Regions from separate parts of the Rhizobium sp. SYY.PMSO genome, predicted to be linked through region 1. Evidence: predicted binding sites of a transcription regulator. Region 1 holds the regulator's gene; each other region holds the start of a gene.

Region 1 (5,545 bases):
GATGAAGATGCGGTCCATGGCGCGGGCCAGCACCGGATTGACGACATAGTCCTCGCACGGAACGGCAAAGCACATGCGCAGGAAGTTCGACGCATAGTCGAGGTCGTTCTTCGGATAAACGAAGGGCTGGCCGATGTGGTACTTGTAGGCCATCGCGGCGAGCGTCGGCATCTTGGCGATCATGCGCAGGCTCGCGACCATGCGCTGATGCGGATCGGTGATGTCGGTCGAGTCGTGATAGAAGGCGGAGAGCGCGCCGACACAGCCGCACATGACGGCCATCGGATGCGCGTCGCGACGGAAGCCCGTGAAGAAGCGCGACATCTGCTCGTGCACCATCGTATGGTGGGTCACACGATAGTCGAAATCCTTCTTCTGTGCCGTCGTCGGCAGTTCGCCGTAGAGAAGGAGGTAGCATACTTCGAGGAAATCGCCGTGTTCGGCCAGCTGATCGATCGGATAGCCGCGATGCAGCAGAACGCCTTCGTCGCCATCGATATAGGTAATGCTGGACTCGCACGACGCGGTGGATGTGAAGCCAGGATCGTAAGTGAAAGTGGAGGTGTTCTTATAAAGGGCACCAATATCAATGACACTTGGGCCGATGGTTCCGGTCTTCACCGGCAAGTCCACCGTCTTTTCGCCCCAAGTTAGTTTCGCGCTTTGTTCCGTCATGCTGATCCTCCAAGATTTGGCGGGATTGACGCCATAAAAAGCGCCAAAAGGTTAAGCGACTACCGACTAGCTATATGATCCCGAGGCTAATGCCAAGTTATCCTAACGCCGAATTGTGCATTGCAGTATCAACTTTTGGGCACTGCGTCGGCGGCGCTGATCATGCGATGCCGGGAGAGCGGCCTCATTTACCGGCACACATGTCGATTTCGGTTGAAATCCCTGCATGGTGACGGCAAGAATCGCGCAGAAGCTGTAGTTTTGCGTGGGGGCAGCGGCGAGTGCCTAATTTGGAGGCATCGGAACAGCAGGAGGAGGGCCGGGATGTCGCCGCACCGTTGCGGCCTCGCCCCGCCATTGCCGCGATCGCCTTACGTGCCAAAGCGCGACAACGGGAGCGGACGCAGGACCAGGCGCCGCTGACATCTCGTTTCCTTCGGATTCTGAAGCGGCTTCAACTCGGTATCAGGGACCTGATCGAGGAGGAGGCGGCATACGGACGCGCCATCCTGTTCGCGCCGATCTATATGGGGATCGGCGCGATCTTCTGGTTCAAGGCCGGCAACGACCCGCCTCCGCAGGCGGTGATTGCAGGCTTGCTGCTCTTTGCCGGCGGCTTCGTGTTCAGGCGGGAAGTGGGCAGGGTGTCTCGCCATCTGCTTTTCGCCGGCATGCTCATTTGCCTGGGCATGGCGCTGGCGCAATGCGAAAGCTGGCGGGCTTCCACGGTGATGCTCGATTCGGCGGTGACGACGACCGTTACCGGCCAGGTCGAGCGGCGCGAATCCTATGACAACGGCGGCTGGCGCTATGTCGTTCGTGTCGAGGCGACCGAAAAGCCCAGCATTCGCAGGTCGCCGCAGCGAGTCACGATCTTCGTGCGTAAACAGGCGGATGCTTTCGATCTCGGCGATCGCATCCAGGGCAGGGCGCGTCTGACGCCTCCTGCCGGGCCGGCCTTGCCCGGTCTCAACGACTTCGCATTCAGTTCCTATTTCAACGGTATCGGAGCGAACGGCTTCGCTTACGGCACGCCGAAACTGTTGTCTCCGGCTGATGACAATGCGGCGGGTTCGTTGCTCGACATGGCCGATATCAGACTTGCCGCCCTTCGCAACAGCATAGGCGACAGGATAAGGCAAACCTTGCCCGGTGACACCGGCGCTTTTGCTGCGGCACTTGTCACCGATGAGAGACGAGCGATCTCCAAGGACACGACCGAGGCGCTGAGAATTGCCGGCCTCACCCACATCATCGCAATTTCGGGTTTGAACATGGCGCTCTCGGCCGGCATCTTCTATGTCGGCCTGCGCTATCTGTTCAGCCTGTTCCCCGGCGTCGTGCAGGCGTGGCCTACCAAGAAATTCGCGGCATTCGGCGCGCTTGTCACGGTGACGGCCTATTACCTCATTTCCGGTTTCGGCGTGTCGGCGGAGCGCGCTTTCATCATGATGGCGATCATGCTGGTTGCCGTCCTTCTCGACCGGCCATCGCTCAGCCTCCGCAACGTGGCGTTATCCGCCATCGTCATTCTCATCCTTTCGCCGTCGCAGGTGCTCGGCCCGAGCTTCCAGATGTCCTATGCCGCAACCCTGGCGCTGGTGTCCGGCTATTCGCTGTGGAAGCGGCGGCGGCATCGGGAAAGCATTCTCTCGCGGTTCCGCGTGCTGAGCCCGCTGCTGTTTGTTTCGCGCTTCTTTGGCGGCGTGCTGTCGACCTCGTTCATCGGCGGCGCGTCGACGGCCATATTCTCGATCGAGCATTTTCACCGCCTGGCGACATACGGTCTCGCCGCCAATCTTGCGGCCATGCCGGTGGTTTCCTTCATCGTCATGCCGTTTGGCATGGCGGCGATGATGCTCATGCCGCTTGGTCTCGACGGCCCTTTCTGGAACGTCACCGGGGAGGGGCTGGAGCTCGTCATCGTGATTGCCAAAACCGTGGCCGGCTGGGGCGGGGACATCACCTTCGGCCGCCAGCCGGGCTGGCTGATGCCGACATTCATTGTCGGCTTCCTGATCATGAGCATGCTGCGGACCAGGCTTCGCCATTTGGGCTTGGTGCTGTCGCTTTCATCCGTCGGCGCGGCGGCATTCGGCTCCGGCGTGCCGAAGCCGGATCTGATGATCTCCGAAGACGGTGTTCTCGTCGCTCTGCGTCAGGACGCCATACTGGCCACCAACCGCGAACGGCCGCAGGCCTTCATCTTCGAACAATGGCAAAAGGCGCTGGTTGCACCTGAATATCAGCCGCCGACCATTCTTCCTGGCGACAGCCGGCTTCCTCATGTCAGCAAGTCGGATCGCCACCGACGGCTAAGCCGTGAAGAGGAGAGCGCCGTTCGCAAGGCAATGGAAGAGGCTCTTGACCGTACCATGCAGGGAAGCTTCGCCTGCCAGAAAGGCGCATGGTGCGTGGCCATGCTCGAAAACGGCGCCATGCTCGTCACCATCGAAAACGCAGCCTATCTGCCTCCGGCTTGCGATACGGCAAATATCGTCGTGACACCCATCCGGCTGCGGCTGGATCATTGCCGCTCCGGCGCCATGCTCATAACCGGCGCCACATTACGGCAAACCGGTTCCATCGAAATGGCGCTTGCCACCGACAAACCTGTTGTTTCCGCAGCGTTCGAAAACCCCCAACGGCCGTGGACGCGGCATCGAACCTACGATTGGCGCACGGATAAATTCGGCACGCCAGCCAGGCCCGTGCCGACGGTTAGTGATAGCGCCGAATGAGACCGACGAGCTTGCCCTGGACCTTGACGCGATCCGGTCCGAAAATGCGGGTTTCATAGGCCGGATTGGCGGCTTCCAGCGCAATGGAGGCGCCCTTGCGGCGAAAGCGCTTCAGGGTTGCTTCCTCGTCGTCGACAAGAGCGACCACGATATCACCCGGATTGGCTGTCGTTGAATTGCGGATGATGACGGTGTCGCCGTCAAAAATTCCGGCATCGATCATCGAATCGCCCCTGACTTCCAGCGCATAATGCTCGCCGGAGCCGAGCATGTCGGCGGGAACGGTAATGTCGTGCGTGTTGTTCTGGATGGCGGAAATCGGAACGCCGGCAGCGATACGCCCCATGACCGGCACCGAGGCCGAACCGTTGTGATCGTCATTCGCAACCTTCGCCGGCGCGGGGGGAGCGACCGGTTGAGGCTTGCCGAGACTGCCTTCGATGATACTGGGCGAAAAGCCGCGTCGCGGCTGCAGGCTTGGATTATAGGCTTCCGGCAGTTTGATGACCTCCAGCGCTCTTGCTCTATTCGGCAGGCGGCGGATGAAACCGCGCTCTTCTAGAGCCGTGATCAGGCGGTGAATGCCGGACTTGGATGCCAGATCCAGCGCGTCCTTCATCTCGTCGAAAGACGGCGGGACGCCGGATTCCTTCATGCGTTCGTGAATGAACAAAAGCAGTTCCTGCTGCTTGCGCGTCAACATCGTCTTGGAACCCCAGAATCAAGAAAAGGTCGTGAAACAAATCCAGAACGGACACTATATGTTCCATATGTGTTCCGCAAGTACTTAAATTTCGGTAAAACCTTGTGCGGCCAATTAAATAATTACCACTGTCGAATGAAGCGGCTGAATACCCAAGAGGGGTACATGTGGGCTAACCTGCCGATAAATATGGAAAATGCTGTCACGGCTGCTTCCGCGGCGTTCCAGTTCCATGGTGACGTTGGATTCGTGAATGCACGCGAAATCGCGGCGGATAGACCGGCTGGAAGAGAGAATCAGCTATCCCGTCGCCGGGATTGCCGTCTTCTTTGCCGCCATATCCCAAGGTTCTTGCTTCCATCTTGAATCAGGCGTTGGATGGGCGCAAATCTGCTCTGGCAGGAACACAGGAAAAGCCATGACCTCGTCACCGCATCCGCTGGATCATCTCGTGCTGCCCACCGTCAATATTGCCTTGGCGCGTGAACGCTTGGGCAAGCTCGGTTTCACGGTGGCCCCCGATGCGCGTCATCCTTTCGGCACCGAGAATGCCTGCGTCTTCCTTGCCGACAAGACCTATCTCGAACCTTTGGGCGTGGCCTCCCAGGAGCAGTGCGAGGCGAGCCTCGCGGAGGGCAACGTCTTCGTCGCGCGCGATCAGGCCTACCGCTTTCGTGTGGGTGAGGATGGCTTCTCGGCCGTCGTCTTCGGGTCGGACGATGCTGTTGCCGATGATGAGCGGTTCAAGGCAGCCGCGATCTCGGCCGGGCGGATGCTGGATTTTTCCCGGCCCATGAGAATGCCGGACGGAACGGAAACTGTCGCCGGCTTTCGCCTTGCCTTCGCGGCCGATCTGCGCGCGCCCGATCTTCTCGCCTTCTGCTGCCAGCGCATCAATCCCTTGCCGGCAGACCGCGGCGTGCTGGAGCGTCATGAAAACGGCGTGACCGGAATTGCGCGGGTGGCGCTTTCCGCGCCGAAGCCGGCGGCCTATCGCAGCTTTCTCGAAGAGGTTATCGGCGGCCCGCGCGTATCGGAACATTCCTTCGGATTGACGGTCAAGGCGGCCAATGCGGATCTTGAAATTTTGACGCCGGAAGGAATGGAAGCGTTTTACGATTTGCCGGTCTCCCCGGAAGATCCGGGGCTTCGTGCGCGCGCAATCCTTTTCAAAACGCGCGATCTTTCCGTGACATCGTCGCATTTCGCTGCTAACGGCGTCACCTACACGCGTAAGAACAATCGTATATTGGCGAGGTTTGCGCCCGGACAGGGCGCATTGTTCGCCTTCGAGGAGATAGCATGAGCACGAATTCCGAAGTGACCGTCGGCGAGGGTGCCTCCAAGGTCCTGTTTTCCAACGCCGCCAAGCTGTCGCTGATTGCCGGTCCCTGCCAGATGGAAAGCCGCGACCATGCTTTCATGG
Region 2 (5,545 bases), 520 kb from region 1:
CAAGTGGCACGCCAGTCGTTTGGGCCGGGATGACAAGGAGATTCATGCATGACCAGCGAAATCAAAACCGCAATCGTAACCGGCGCATCGAAGGGCATCGGGGCCGCCATTGCAAGACAGCTTGCCGCCGATGGCTTTCAGACCATCGTGAACTACGCATCGAGTTCCGGCGAGGCGGCGGAAATCGTTGCCGGCATCGAGCAGGCCGGTGGCCGCGCGCTTGCGGTCCGCGCGGATATTGCCGACGCCCAGGCGCTGACAGCATTGTTCGATCGTGCCGAAGCCGAGTTCGGGCGCGTCGATGTGCTCGTCAACAATGCCGGGATCAGCAAATTCTCGCCATTGGCCGAGGTTTCGGATGAGGATTTTCAGCGGCAGATCGCCGTCAACCTGACGGGCACCTTCAACGGAATGCGCGAAGGGGCAAAGCGGATGCGCGATGGCGGCCGCATCATCAACCTGTCGACGAGCATCATCGGACATTACTCCCCCGGCAACGGCGTCTATGCGGCGACGAAGGCGGCGGTGGAGGCGATGACGCATATTCTCGCCAAGGAGCTCGGCACACGCGGCATCACCGTCAATGCGGTGGCGCCTGGGCCGATCGCCACGGAGTTGCTGTTCAAGGGGCGGTCCGAAGACCTGATCCAGCGCCTGGTAAGCGACATCCCGCTCGGCCGTCTCGGGCTGCCGGAAGACATCGCCCGGATCGTATCGTTTCTCGCCAGCGCTGAGAGCGGCTGGATCAACGGCCAGATCATCCGGGCGAACGGCGGGCGCAATTGAAATCGAGTAGCGGGCGCGCGTGGTCGACGGTGTCTCGTGGGAGCCCTTCTGTTCGGTTCGATCTTCCACTGGCGACTCTGGGACCGTAACCCCGTATGCTTGGACCGGCTTCTGGTTCCAAACCAGAAGCCGGTCTGCTGATCAAACCCGCTCCACAAACCCGTCCAGCACGCGTTTCTGCCCGGCGCGGTCGAATTCGATCGTCAGCTTGTTGCCCTCGATCTCCGAGACGTTGCCGTTGCCGAACTTGATGTGGAAGACGCGATCGCCGATGGCGAATTTGGAGGGTTCGGAGGAGGTGGATTTGGCCACCAGCTCGCCGTCGATGGTGCGCACCTTCGGGCCGCTTTCGCCATAGCCGATGCGTTCGACGGCATGGCCGGAGCGAGTGCCCCAGTTGTCGCGCGTCGCGTCGTTGCGGTTCGCCTGCGCGCGTTTCCAGCCGGGGGTGGAATAGGTGTTGGCGAAGGGATCGGCTTTGTCGAAGCGGGATTGGCCGTAGCCGCCGCGGCCGTAACCGCCATAGGACTGCTCGACTTCGGCAACCTGAACATGCGTTTCCGGCAATTCGTCGAGGAAGCGGGAAGGGATGGTCGATTGCCAGAGGCCGTGGATGCGGCGGTTGGAGACGAACCAGATATGGCAGCGGCGCTTGGCGCGGGTGATGCCGACATAGGCGAGGCGTCGCTCTTCCTCCAAGCCGGCGCGGCCGCTTTCGTCAAGCGAGCGCTGGTGTGGAAACAGACCCTCTTCCCAGCCGGGCAGGAACACGGTTTCGAATTCCAGCCCCTTGGCGGAGTGCAGCGTCATGATGGAGACGGCATCGAGATTTTCGTTCTGCTCGGCATCCATGACAAGGGCGACATGTTCGAGAAAACCGCGCATGGATTCGAAGCTATCCATGGAGCGGATAAGCTCTTTCAGGTTTTCCAGGCGTCCCGGCGCTTCCGCCGATTTATCGTTTTTCCACATGTCCGTGTAACCGGACTCTTCGAGAATCTGCTCGGCGAGATCGGTATGCGGCGTGTTTTCGAGCAGGCCCTGCCAGCGGCGGAAGGACTGCACGACGTCGAACAGCGCCTTGCGCGCCTTCGGCTTCATCTCGTCCGTTTCGATGATATCCGCCGCTGCCGCCAGCATCGGAATATCCCGGACGCGGGCGTAATCGTGCAGGGTTCGCACGGTGGTATCGCCGAGGCCGCGCTTCGGCGTGTTGATGATACGCTCGAAGGCGAGATCGTCGGCCGGCTGGCAGACGAGGCGGAAATAGGCCATGGCGTCGCGGATTTCGAGGCGCTCGTAGAAGCGGGGACCGCCGACGACGCGGTAGTTCAGCCCGAGCGTGACGAAGCGGTCTTCGAATTCGCGCATCTGGAAGGAGGCGCGCACGAGGATGGCGATGTCGTTGAGATTGTGATTGCTGCGCTGCAACTGTTCGATCTCTTCGCCGATCGCGCGCGCCTCCTCCTCGGAATCCCAGGAGGCATGCACCTGCACCTTGATATCGTCGGGGTCCGAGCGATCCGTGAACAGCGTCTTGCCGAGCCGGCCCTCGTTGTGGGCGATCAGATGGGCGGCAGCACCGAGGATATGCTCGGTGGAGCGGTAGTTGCGCTCGAGCTTGATGACCTTGGCGCCGGGAAAATCCTTTTCGAAGCGAAGGATGTTGTCCACCTCCGCGCCGCGCCAGCCGTAGATCGACTGGTCGTCGTCGCCGACGCAGCAGACATTCTGCGGCTCGCCCTTCGGGCGCTGGGCCAGCAGGCGCAGCCACATGTACTGCGCCGTGTTGGTGTCCTGATATTCGTCGACGAGGATGTAGCGGAAGCGCTGGTGGTAATCCTTCAGGATATCCGGATTCCGCCGGAACATATTGATCGGATGCAGCAAAAGATCGCCGAAGTCGCAGGCGTTCAGCGTCTTCAGGCGGTTCTGGTAGGCGGCATAAAGCTCACGGCCCTTGCCATTGGCGAAGGCGCGGGCATCGCCTTCCGGAATGTCGGCCGGACCGAGGCCCTTGTTCTTCCAGGTGTCGATCATGCCGGCGAATTGCTTGGCCGGCCAGCGCTTGTCGTCCAGTCCCTCCGCCTGGATCAACTGCTTGATCAGACGGATGACGTCGTCGGTATCGAGAATGGTGAAACTGGAGGTGAGACCGACAAGCTCGGCATGGCGGCGCAGCAGCTTGACGCCGATCGAGTGGAAAGTGCCGAGCCAGGGCATGCCTTCGACCGCGCCGCCGACGAGCAGCGCGATACGTTCCTTCATTTCCCGCGCGGCCTTGTTGGTGAAGGTGACGGCGAGGATCTGGCTGGGAAAGGCGCGGTTGGTGGACAGGATATGGGCGATGCGGGTCGTCAGCACCCGCGTCTTGCCGGTGCCGGCACCCGCAAGCACCAGGACGGCGCCGTCGAGCGTCTCGACCGCTTCGGCCTGCTCGGGATTGAGGCCCGAGAGATAGTCCGGCCGGCGACCGCTGTCGCGTGCCGCCATGGCGCGGGCCGCAATGCCGCCGGCAGCCGGCGCAGAACGGCGCGGCGCCATGTGCTCCGGCTCCTCGTCGAAGAAGGGAATATCGTCATGTCCAATGGTCATGCGGCCCAATGTAATGATTCTGCCCCGAAAGGCAAAAGAAACGGGCCCAAACTAGAACAAAAAGTGCACATTCACAGGCTGCTGTCGTTCGCGGGAAAGCCGTTTCCAGGGTGGAACGCACCTGCCGATGGGCAAATGAAACGCCTCGTTGTTCGCGCCAGGATTACAACTTTGTCATAATCCGCCTCAAAGCTTGCCGCATATGCTCAAAAACACGATATTGCAGCAAATCGGGCACAATCTTGCAGTATAGAGCCGTCCGACATGAAATTTGGTTCCCTTTAAGTGCGCTGGGTGTGACGGGAACCGTACCAAATCAACGACGCGATTTCATCGCCTCTGACATAACGAGCCGGAGACGTGCATGACCGCCTGGAAGCAGCTTTCCTTGTCTTTTTTCTTGCTGGTGGCAGGCATTGCCGCTGTCGTGGCTTTCGTGCCCGGCGTGACGGGCCTGCTGCAGAAAGCAGGTGTTCCCGAGAAGCTCCTGGCGGCCATCACGCGCGATGAGGATGCCGGCGCGGGGAAGGGCGGCGATGCGGCCGGTGACGGTGCGCGGCGCGGCCAGAACATTCCGCTTGTGGTGACGGAGCCCGTTGCGAGCGGCATCGTCAACGATCGCCTCAGCGCCATCGGCACGGGTGATGCCATCCGCTCGGTTGCCGTCATGCCGCAGGCGACGGGAACGATCCGGGAAATTCTCATCAAGTCCGGCGACAGGGTCAGACAAGGGCAGGTGCTGGCGCGTCTTGACGACGACGAGCAGGTCATCGCCCGCGGGCAGGCGGAAGTTGCGCTGAAAAGCGCTGCCGAGAAGGCGCAGCTCTACCACAACATCAAGTCCAGCGTGTCACGCATGGATGTCTTCGATGCGGAGATTGCCGAGCAGGGAGCGAAGCTGGCGCTGCAATCGGCGGAACTGGCGCTCTCGCGCCGCAACATCGTCGCGCCGATCGACGGGATCGTCGGCATCGTGCCTGTCGTCATCGGCGACAATGTCACGACGACGAGCAATATCGTAACCCTGGACGATCGGTCCGAGATCCTGGTGGACTACTGGGTGCCGGAGCGCTTTGCCAATACCGTCAAGGTCGCTCAGCCTCTGGAGGCGACGTCGGTCGCGTTGCCCGGCCGCGTTTTCTCGGGCGTGGTGGAAGCCGTCGACAATCGCGTCGATGGCGCGAGCCGGACGCTGCGCGTGCGCGGGCGCATCGACAATCCCTCCGACGAATTGCGGGCAGGCATGTCCTTTAACGTTGGCATGCGCTTTGCCGGCGAATCCTATCCTTCGGTCGATCCGCTTGCGGTCCAGTGGGACGGTGCCGGAGCGCATGTCTGGCGCGTTGTCGGCGGCAAATCGTCGAAAGTGCGCGTCAGCATCGTGCAGCGCAATCCGGACGCGGTGCTGGTTCGTGGCGATCTCCGCAATGGCGATCTCATCGTCGTCGAGGGATTGCAGCGCGTGACCGAAGGCGGCGAGGTGCGGTTTGCCCGCGATGTGGCCGAGACCAGAGAGGTCATCACCCAATGATGTCCCATGGCGATGATGAGACGACGGATGCCGGCGCGACTGCGGGCAAGCAATCCTTCACGGCACTCTTCGTGCGGCGGCCGATCCTGGCGCTGGTCTTCAATACGCTGCTGGTCGTCGCCGGCCTTGCGGCCTATTTCGGCGTCGAAGTGCGCGAATTGCCTGACGTCGACCGGCCCGTCGTAACGGTCAGAACCGTGTTCGACGGCGCGTCGCCGCAGACCGTCGACCAGGAGCTGACGAAAATCATCGAAGGCGCCGTTGCCCGCGTCAGCGGCCTGAAATCCGTCTCCTCCAGCTCGTCTTTCGGCCAGAGCCGCGTGACGCTCGAATTTTCCGACGCGACCGACCTTTCGGTCGCCGCCAACGATGTCCGCGATGCCATCGGCCGCATTACCGAACAATTGCCGGATCAGGCGGACGCGCCGCAGATCGTCAAGGCGGATTCGGATTCGCAGCCGATCATGCGCCTTGCAGTCACGTCGAGCACCATGACGATGGACGACCTGACGCAACTCGTGGACAAGGAGATCACCGACCGGCTGGCCTCTGTCGAGGGCGTTGCCGATGTCGAGCTTTACGGCGATCAGGAGAAGGTTTTCCGCATCGATGTCGATCAGGCGGCGCTCGCAG
Region 3 (5,545 bases), 590 kb from region 1:
GCAAGCTCGATGACGCGGATACCGGAAAGCGGGGGTTTCTTGGTCTTTTGGTCTGTCATGTCCGTCCGCCTTGCTTAGGGCGTGAATGCCGTTTCAGATGTATCGGATACCGGGCGGGAAGCAAAGCGCCGCTCGCGCCAGAGAATGTAGAGTCCGGAGCCGATGATGATGAGGATGCCGAGCCATTTGATCGCATTCGGGAAATTGTCGAAGACGAGCCAGCCGAAGATCGTTGCGGAAACGATTTCGAAATATTGCAGGGGTGCCAGCGTCGAAGCCGGCACGGCGCGATAGGCGTGTACCGTAAGAATACCGGACACGGCCGCAGTGGCGCCGACGCCGAGCAGATAGAGCATCGCCACCAGATCCGGCATGACCGGATCCAGGATGGCCGATCCCGTTATCCGTCCCAGGGCGAGCAGGATCAGGCTGAAGCCGGTGCCCCACAAGCCAGCCTGGAACTGCATAGATCCGGCGTCCTCGCTGTGGGACACCACGCGCGTGATCATCACGTAGACGGCGATGCAAAGAGCGGTGACGACGGGCAGAAGGGCGATGAATCCAACCTCCTGAAAGCTCGGCTGGATAATCAGCATCGCGCCGAAAAAGCCGACGGCGCAGGCGGTGTAGCGCCGCCAGCCGATGGTTTCTTTGAGGAAGATGCTGCTCAGGATGGTCAGCATCATCGGCTCGACGAAGAAGATGGCGATGGCATCGGCAACCTCCATGACCTGCAGCGTGGTCACGAACGACACCATGGACAGCGTCAGCACCGCGGCGCGGATGGCATGAATGCCGGCGCCCCGCCATGTCCACACGCCCCACTGCCGTCGCATCGCCATCATCGGTAGCGCGAAGAGCGACTGGAGGATGAAGCGGGCGGCGGTGACTTCGGCCGGCGGTATCGTGGTAGCCGCAAGCTTCGAGAAGATGTCGATGATCGGCGAGAGGACGACGGAAAGAAACATCATCAACAGGCCGAAGGTCAGCTCCGATTGCGGCAATCGGGTAGAGGAGCCGCTGGAGGTGTTCATTGCAGAATTCCTTGAGAATCAATTCTTTGCCGTCACCTTCTTGCACCAGTCGGCAAAGCGGGAAATAGCTTGGTCGGCGCCGATTTCGTTGAGCGTCTCGTGTCGCATGTCCGGATAGATATCGGTCGTGATATGAGAGAATCCGGCTTTTTTCAAATGACCCGCCAGCCAGCAGATCGCTTTGGCGTTGTCGGTTGCCGGGTCCTTGCCGCCACCGACGAGATGGATCGGCATGTCGCGTCGGAGCCTGTCGAGACAGGTTTTGCGCGGCGCGCGGAAGGTGAGCTCGAATATATCGAGCCATAGCGATACCGAGGCATCGAAGCCGCAAAGCGGATCGGCGATATATTTATCCACCTGCTCGGGGATGCGCGAGAGCCAGTCGAACTCGGTGCGGCGATTCGCGATCGATCGGCCCCAGGTGCCGAAAGTCAGTTTCGGCAAGGGGCCGCTCGGGACGTCCGATCCCTTGAACATGCGCTCCGTCTTGAGGATGAGCTGGGCGGCACGGCCGGCGAGGCCGGGATTGAAATTGGAGTTCCAGACGGCGACGGCGTCGAACCTGTCCGGATGCGTGACGACCGTGTTCAGGCTGATCAATCCCCCCATGGAGTGACCGAACAGGATGATCGGCAGGCCGGGATGGGCGCGGGCGGCAAATTCCCGCATCGCCAGCATATCGGCGATGACCTGCCCGGCGCCGTTTCGCCTGGCGAAGCGCCCGAGCGGCGCATCGTGGGCAACGGTCTCGCCATGGCCCCGATGGTCATGGGCATAAACGTGAAAACCCTGGGCCGCCATCGCATCCGCAAAGGCTTCATAGCGTCGGGAATGCTCGGCGAGGCCATGGGATATCAGAAGGATGCCGCGCGCTTCGCTCGTCGCCGGCGAATGATGATAGGCAATCGTCGCACCCGTCGGGCTGTTCAGGCGCTGCGTCTCGGCGAACATTGCATTCGTTCCTCCCCGATTGGACGAAAGGTCATCGTCTTCCGGATTGCAATGGATAGCTGCCGAAGCTCACAGAAATAAATCTTTTCGGGCATTGCGATTAAGGATTGCGCGCGCCCGATCAAACTGCTTACTTGTTCCTATAATGTTCTAGTTGGAGGCAGGGAATGAAGCATTTGCTTCGGGTATTTGCAGTTGTGCTCCTCTCGGTGGGGACGGCAGCGAGCGCCATGGCGCAGGAGCACAGCCGCGGTCGGACGCGCTTTATCCTGGCGGCAAGCTGGGAGCCGGCATTTTGCGCGACGAACCAGAGAAAGGCGGAATGCCGGAACCAATCGTCGAGCAATTACGATGCGACGAATTTTTCGCTGCATGGTCTGTGGCCGATGCGGCAGGAATATTGCGATGTTTCCGAGGATTTGAAACAGGCGGATCGCAGCAGCGACTGGAAGGACCTGCCGGCGGTACCATTGTCTCCTGAAGTCAAGGCTAAGCTGGACAAGGCGATGCCGGGCACGCAATCGGGTCTCGAGCGGCATGAATGGATCAAGCACGGCACTTGCACGAAGCTCAGCGCCGATCAGTATTTCTCCACCGCCGCCGGCTTGATCGCCGAACTCAACGCGTCGGCCGTACGCGATCTTTTCGCGCAGAATGTCGGCAAGGAGCTTGATGCCGAAAGCATCAAGGCGGCTTTCGACCAAAGCTTCGGCGAGGGCGCCAATGCACGCATCAAGATGAGCTGCCGCCGAGTCGGCAATGTGAGGATGATTTCCGAGCTGACCATCGGCCTCTCGGAAGATGCGATCGATCCGCAGCAGGGGAACGAGCCACGGCTCGCTAAATTGATCCAGGGCGCTGGCAGCACTTCGTTCGGCTGCGATCGCGGCGTGGTGGACGCGGCCGGTTTCTGAGAAAATACGGCGTTTCTGACGCGGATAATGCCCTCGGACAAGGTTTCGCCGTTGCCCGAGGGCGGGGTTTCGCCTACATAGCGGCACAATTCGCAATGTTATCCGTCCGTGGAGTAACCCAAGCTATGGCACGTCAGTTTATTTATCATATGGCCGGACTGAATAAGTCCTATGGCGCCAAGAAGATCCTCGAGAATATCCATCTCTCCTTCTACCCCGATGCCAAGATCGGTATTCTCGGTCCGAACGGCGCGGGTAAGTCGACGGTGCTGCGCATCATGGCCGGCCTCGATAAGGAGTATACTGGCGAAGCTTGGCTGGCCGAAGGCGCCACCATCGGCTACCTGGCGCAGGAGCCTCAGCTCGATCCCAACAAGACGGTTTTCGAAAACGTCATGGAAGGCGTTGCCAAGAAAACAGAAATCCTCAATCGCTACAACGAATTGATGATGAACTATTCCGACGAGACGGCGGACGAGGGCGCCAAGCTCCAGGACATCATCGACAGCCAGAATCTCTGGGATCTGGAAAGTCAGGTCGAGATGGCGATGGAAGCATTGTGCTGCCCGCCGCGCGATGCCGAAGTCACCAGCCTTTCCGGTGGTGAGCGCCGCCGTATCGCACTGTGCCGCCTGCTTCTCTCGCAGCCGGACCTGCTGCTGCTCGACGAACCGACCAACCATCTCGACGCCGAGACCATTGCCTGGCTGGAAAAGCACCTGCGCGACTATCCGGGTGCCGTGATGATGATCACCCACGACCGCTACTTCCTCGACAATGTTACCGGCTGGATTCTCGAACTCGATCGCGGCCGTGGCATTCCCTACGAAGGCAACTATTCCGCCTATCTGCGGGCCAAGGCCAAGCGCATGCAGCAGGAAGCCCGCGAAGAAGCCGGCCGTCAGAAGGCAATCAGCCGCGAACAGGAATGGATCGCCTCCAGCCCCAAGGCTCGTCAGGCCAAGTCCAAGGCGCGTATCAACGCTTACGAACAACTGGTCGATGCCGCCGAGAATCAGCGTCCCGGCGATGCGCAGATCATCATTCCGGTCAGCGAGCGTCTTGGCCAGGTGGTGATCGAGATGGAGGGCATCACCAAGGGCTTCGAGGGCCGCACGCTGATCAACGATCTGTCGATCAAGCTGCCGCCCGGCGGCATCGTCGGCATCATCGGCCCGAACGGCGCCGGCAAGACGACCCTGTTCAAGATGATCACGGGGCAGGAAAAGCCGGATTCCGGCTCGGTCCGCATCGGCGAGACGGTACATCTCAGCTATGTCGACCAGAGCCGCGATGCGCTTGACGGCAATAAAACCGTATGGGAGGAAATCTCCGGCGGCGCCGAAATCATCAAGCTCGGCAAGTTCGACATGAACTCGCGCGCCTATTGCGGCGCCTTTAACTTCAAGGGCGGCGACCAGCAGCAGAAGGTCGGCAATCTCTCCGGCGGTCAGCGCAACCGTGTTCACCTGGCCAAGATGCTGAAGGCTGGCGGCAACGTGCTTCTGCTCGACGAACCCACAAACGACCTCGATACGGAAACGCTGGGGGCTCTGGAAAGCGCGCTCGAAAACTTCGCCGGCTGCGCCATCATCATTAGCCACGATCGCATGTTCCTCGACCGTCTGGCCACGCATATCCTGGCCTTTGAAGGCGAAGGCCATGTCGAATGGTTCGAAGGCAATTTCGAAGATTACGAGCAGGACAAGATCCGTCGCCTCGGCCCCGATGCCCTCAATCCGGGCAGTCAGGCGCACAAGCGACTGACGCGCTAAGCTCTCGGTTTCGCTCTTTGAAAACCCCGGCTTGTCCGGGGTTTTTGTTATATCAAGAATAAACCTCCACCTACGGTGGAGGACTGGACGAGTTTTACACGGTAGTTGAGAGACCTCCTGCTTGAACCTCTGGTGTGGCCCAGACTTCAAACAAGGAGGTTATATGGACGAGCAATCGCTCTCGCATGCGACGTGGGACTGCAAATATCACGTTGTTTTTGGCAGCAAATACCGAACGAAAAGACTCTACGGGGATGTGCGTCGAGAGTTGGGTGAACTCTTACGTCGTCTGGCTCAGCAAAAGGGCTGCCAGATCGAAGAGGGTCATTTGATGCCCGATCATGTCCACATGTTGATATCGATCCCGCCGAAATACTCGGTCGCGCATATAGTTGGATTTTTGAAGGGCAAGACGGCTCTTTACATTGCCAACAAGTACGCGCGTAAGCGCCGCTACAAAGGGTATCACTTTTGGGCACGTGGGTATTTCGTGTCGACGACGGGCTATAACGAGCAGGTCGTCAGACAATATATCCGGAACCAAGAAAAGGCCGACAAAGCTTCCGACTTTGCCGACCTCTTTAATCGTAGCTACTAAGCGCTAACAAAACCACTTCTAGTGGTTCAAGCGCAGCGTTTCAAACCTCCACCTTTGGTGGAGGTCATGACTTTGCCTGAAAACAAGATCGGATATTCCGTTTTCGTCAGAAACTAACAGATTTCCGACGTCGAATTAACGTCGCGAGCGATTGGCTCTTGCAGATCGCACTCAAATCACATAAAGATATCTTTATATCTTGATTGGGTGGCGGATGACGGATCTGGTTAAACTCGGCTTGGACGACGTGGTGGACGTGCTGAAGGCGGTCGG

Evidence for each region. Region 1 encodes LexA, which represses DNA repair genes until DNA is damaged. Its sites were predicted from a motif close to TGTTCNNNNTGTGTTCNG; they were not measured.
Region 2: a site for LexA is predicted at 3,434-3,451, ahead of ACJJVH_RS08450 (ATP-dependent helicase). Genes of this name have one in related genera too.
Region 3: a site for LexA is predicted at 2,121-2,138, ahead of ACJJVH_RS08760 (ribonuclease T2 family protein). Genes of this name have one in related genera too.

Annotation. Positions count from the first base shown of each region.
Region 1 is NZ_CP177349.1:1,225,863-1,231,407, forward strand. Features, by position in the region: gene gltA (citrate synthase) at 1-675, opposite strand, end outside; gene ACJJVH_RS05970 (ComEC/Rec2 family competence protein) at 966-3,416, shown strand; gene lexA (transcriptional repressor LexA) at 3,397-4,119, opposite strand; gene ACJJVH_RS05980 (VOC family protein) at 4,538-5,425, shown strand; gene kdsA (3-deoxy-8-phosphooctulonate synthase) at 5,422-5,545, shown strand, end outside.
Region 2 is NZ_CP177349.1:1,744,229-1,749,773, reverse strand. Features, by position in the region: gene ACJJVH_RS08455 (SDR family oxidoreductase) at 49-786, shown strand; gene ACJJVH_RS08450 (ATP-dependent helicase) at 928-3,381, opposite strand; gene ACJJVH_RS08445 (efflux RND transporter periplasmic adaptor subunit) at 3,746-4,912, shown strand; gene ACJJVH_RS08440 (efflux RND transporter permease subunit) at 4,909-5,545, shown strand, end outside.
Region 3 is NZ_CP177349.1:1,813,078-1,818,622, reverse strand. Features, by position in the region: gene ACJJVH_RS08775 (CaiB/BaiF CoA transferase family protein) at 1-59, opposite strand, end outside; gene ACJJVH_RS08770 (DMT family transporter) at 75-1,034, opposite strand; gene ACJJVH_RS08765 (alpha/beta hydrolase) at 1,053-1,985, opposite strand; gene ACJJVH_RS08760 (ribonuclease T2 family protein) at 2,153-2,899, shown strand; gene ettA (energy-dependent translational throttle protein EttA) at 3,025-4,674, shown strand; gene tnpA (IS200/IS605 family transposase) at 4,838-5,272, shown strand; gene ACJJVH_RS08745 (metalloregulator ArsR/SmtB family transcription factor) at 5,487-5,545, shown strand, end outside.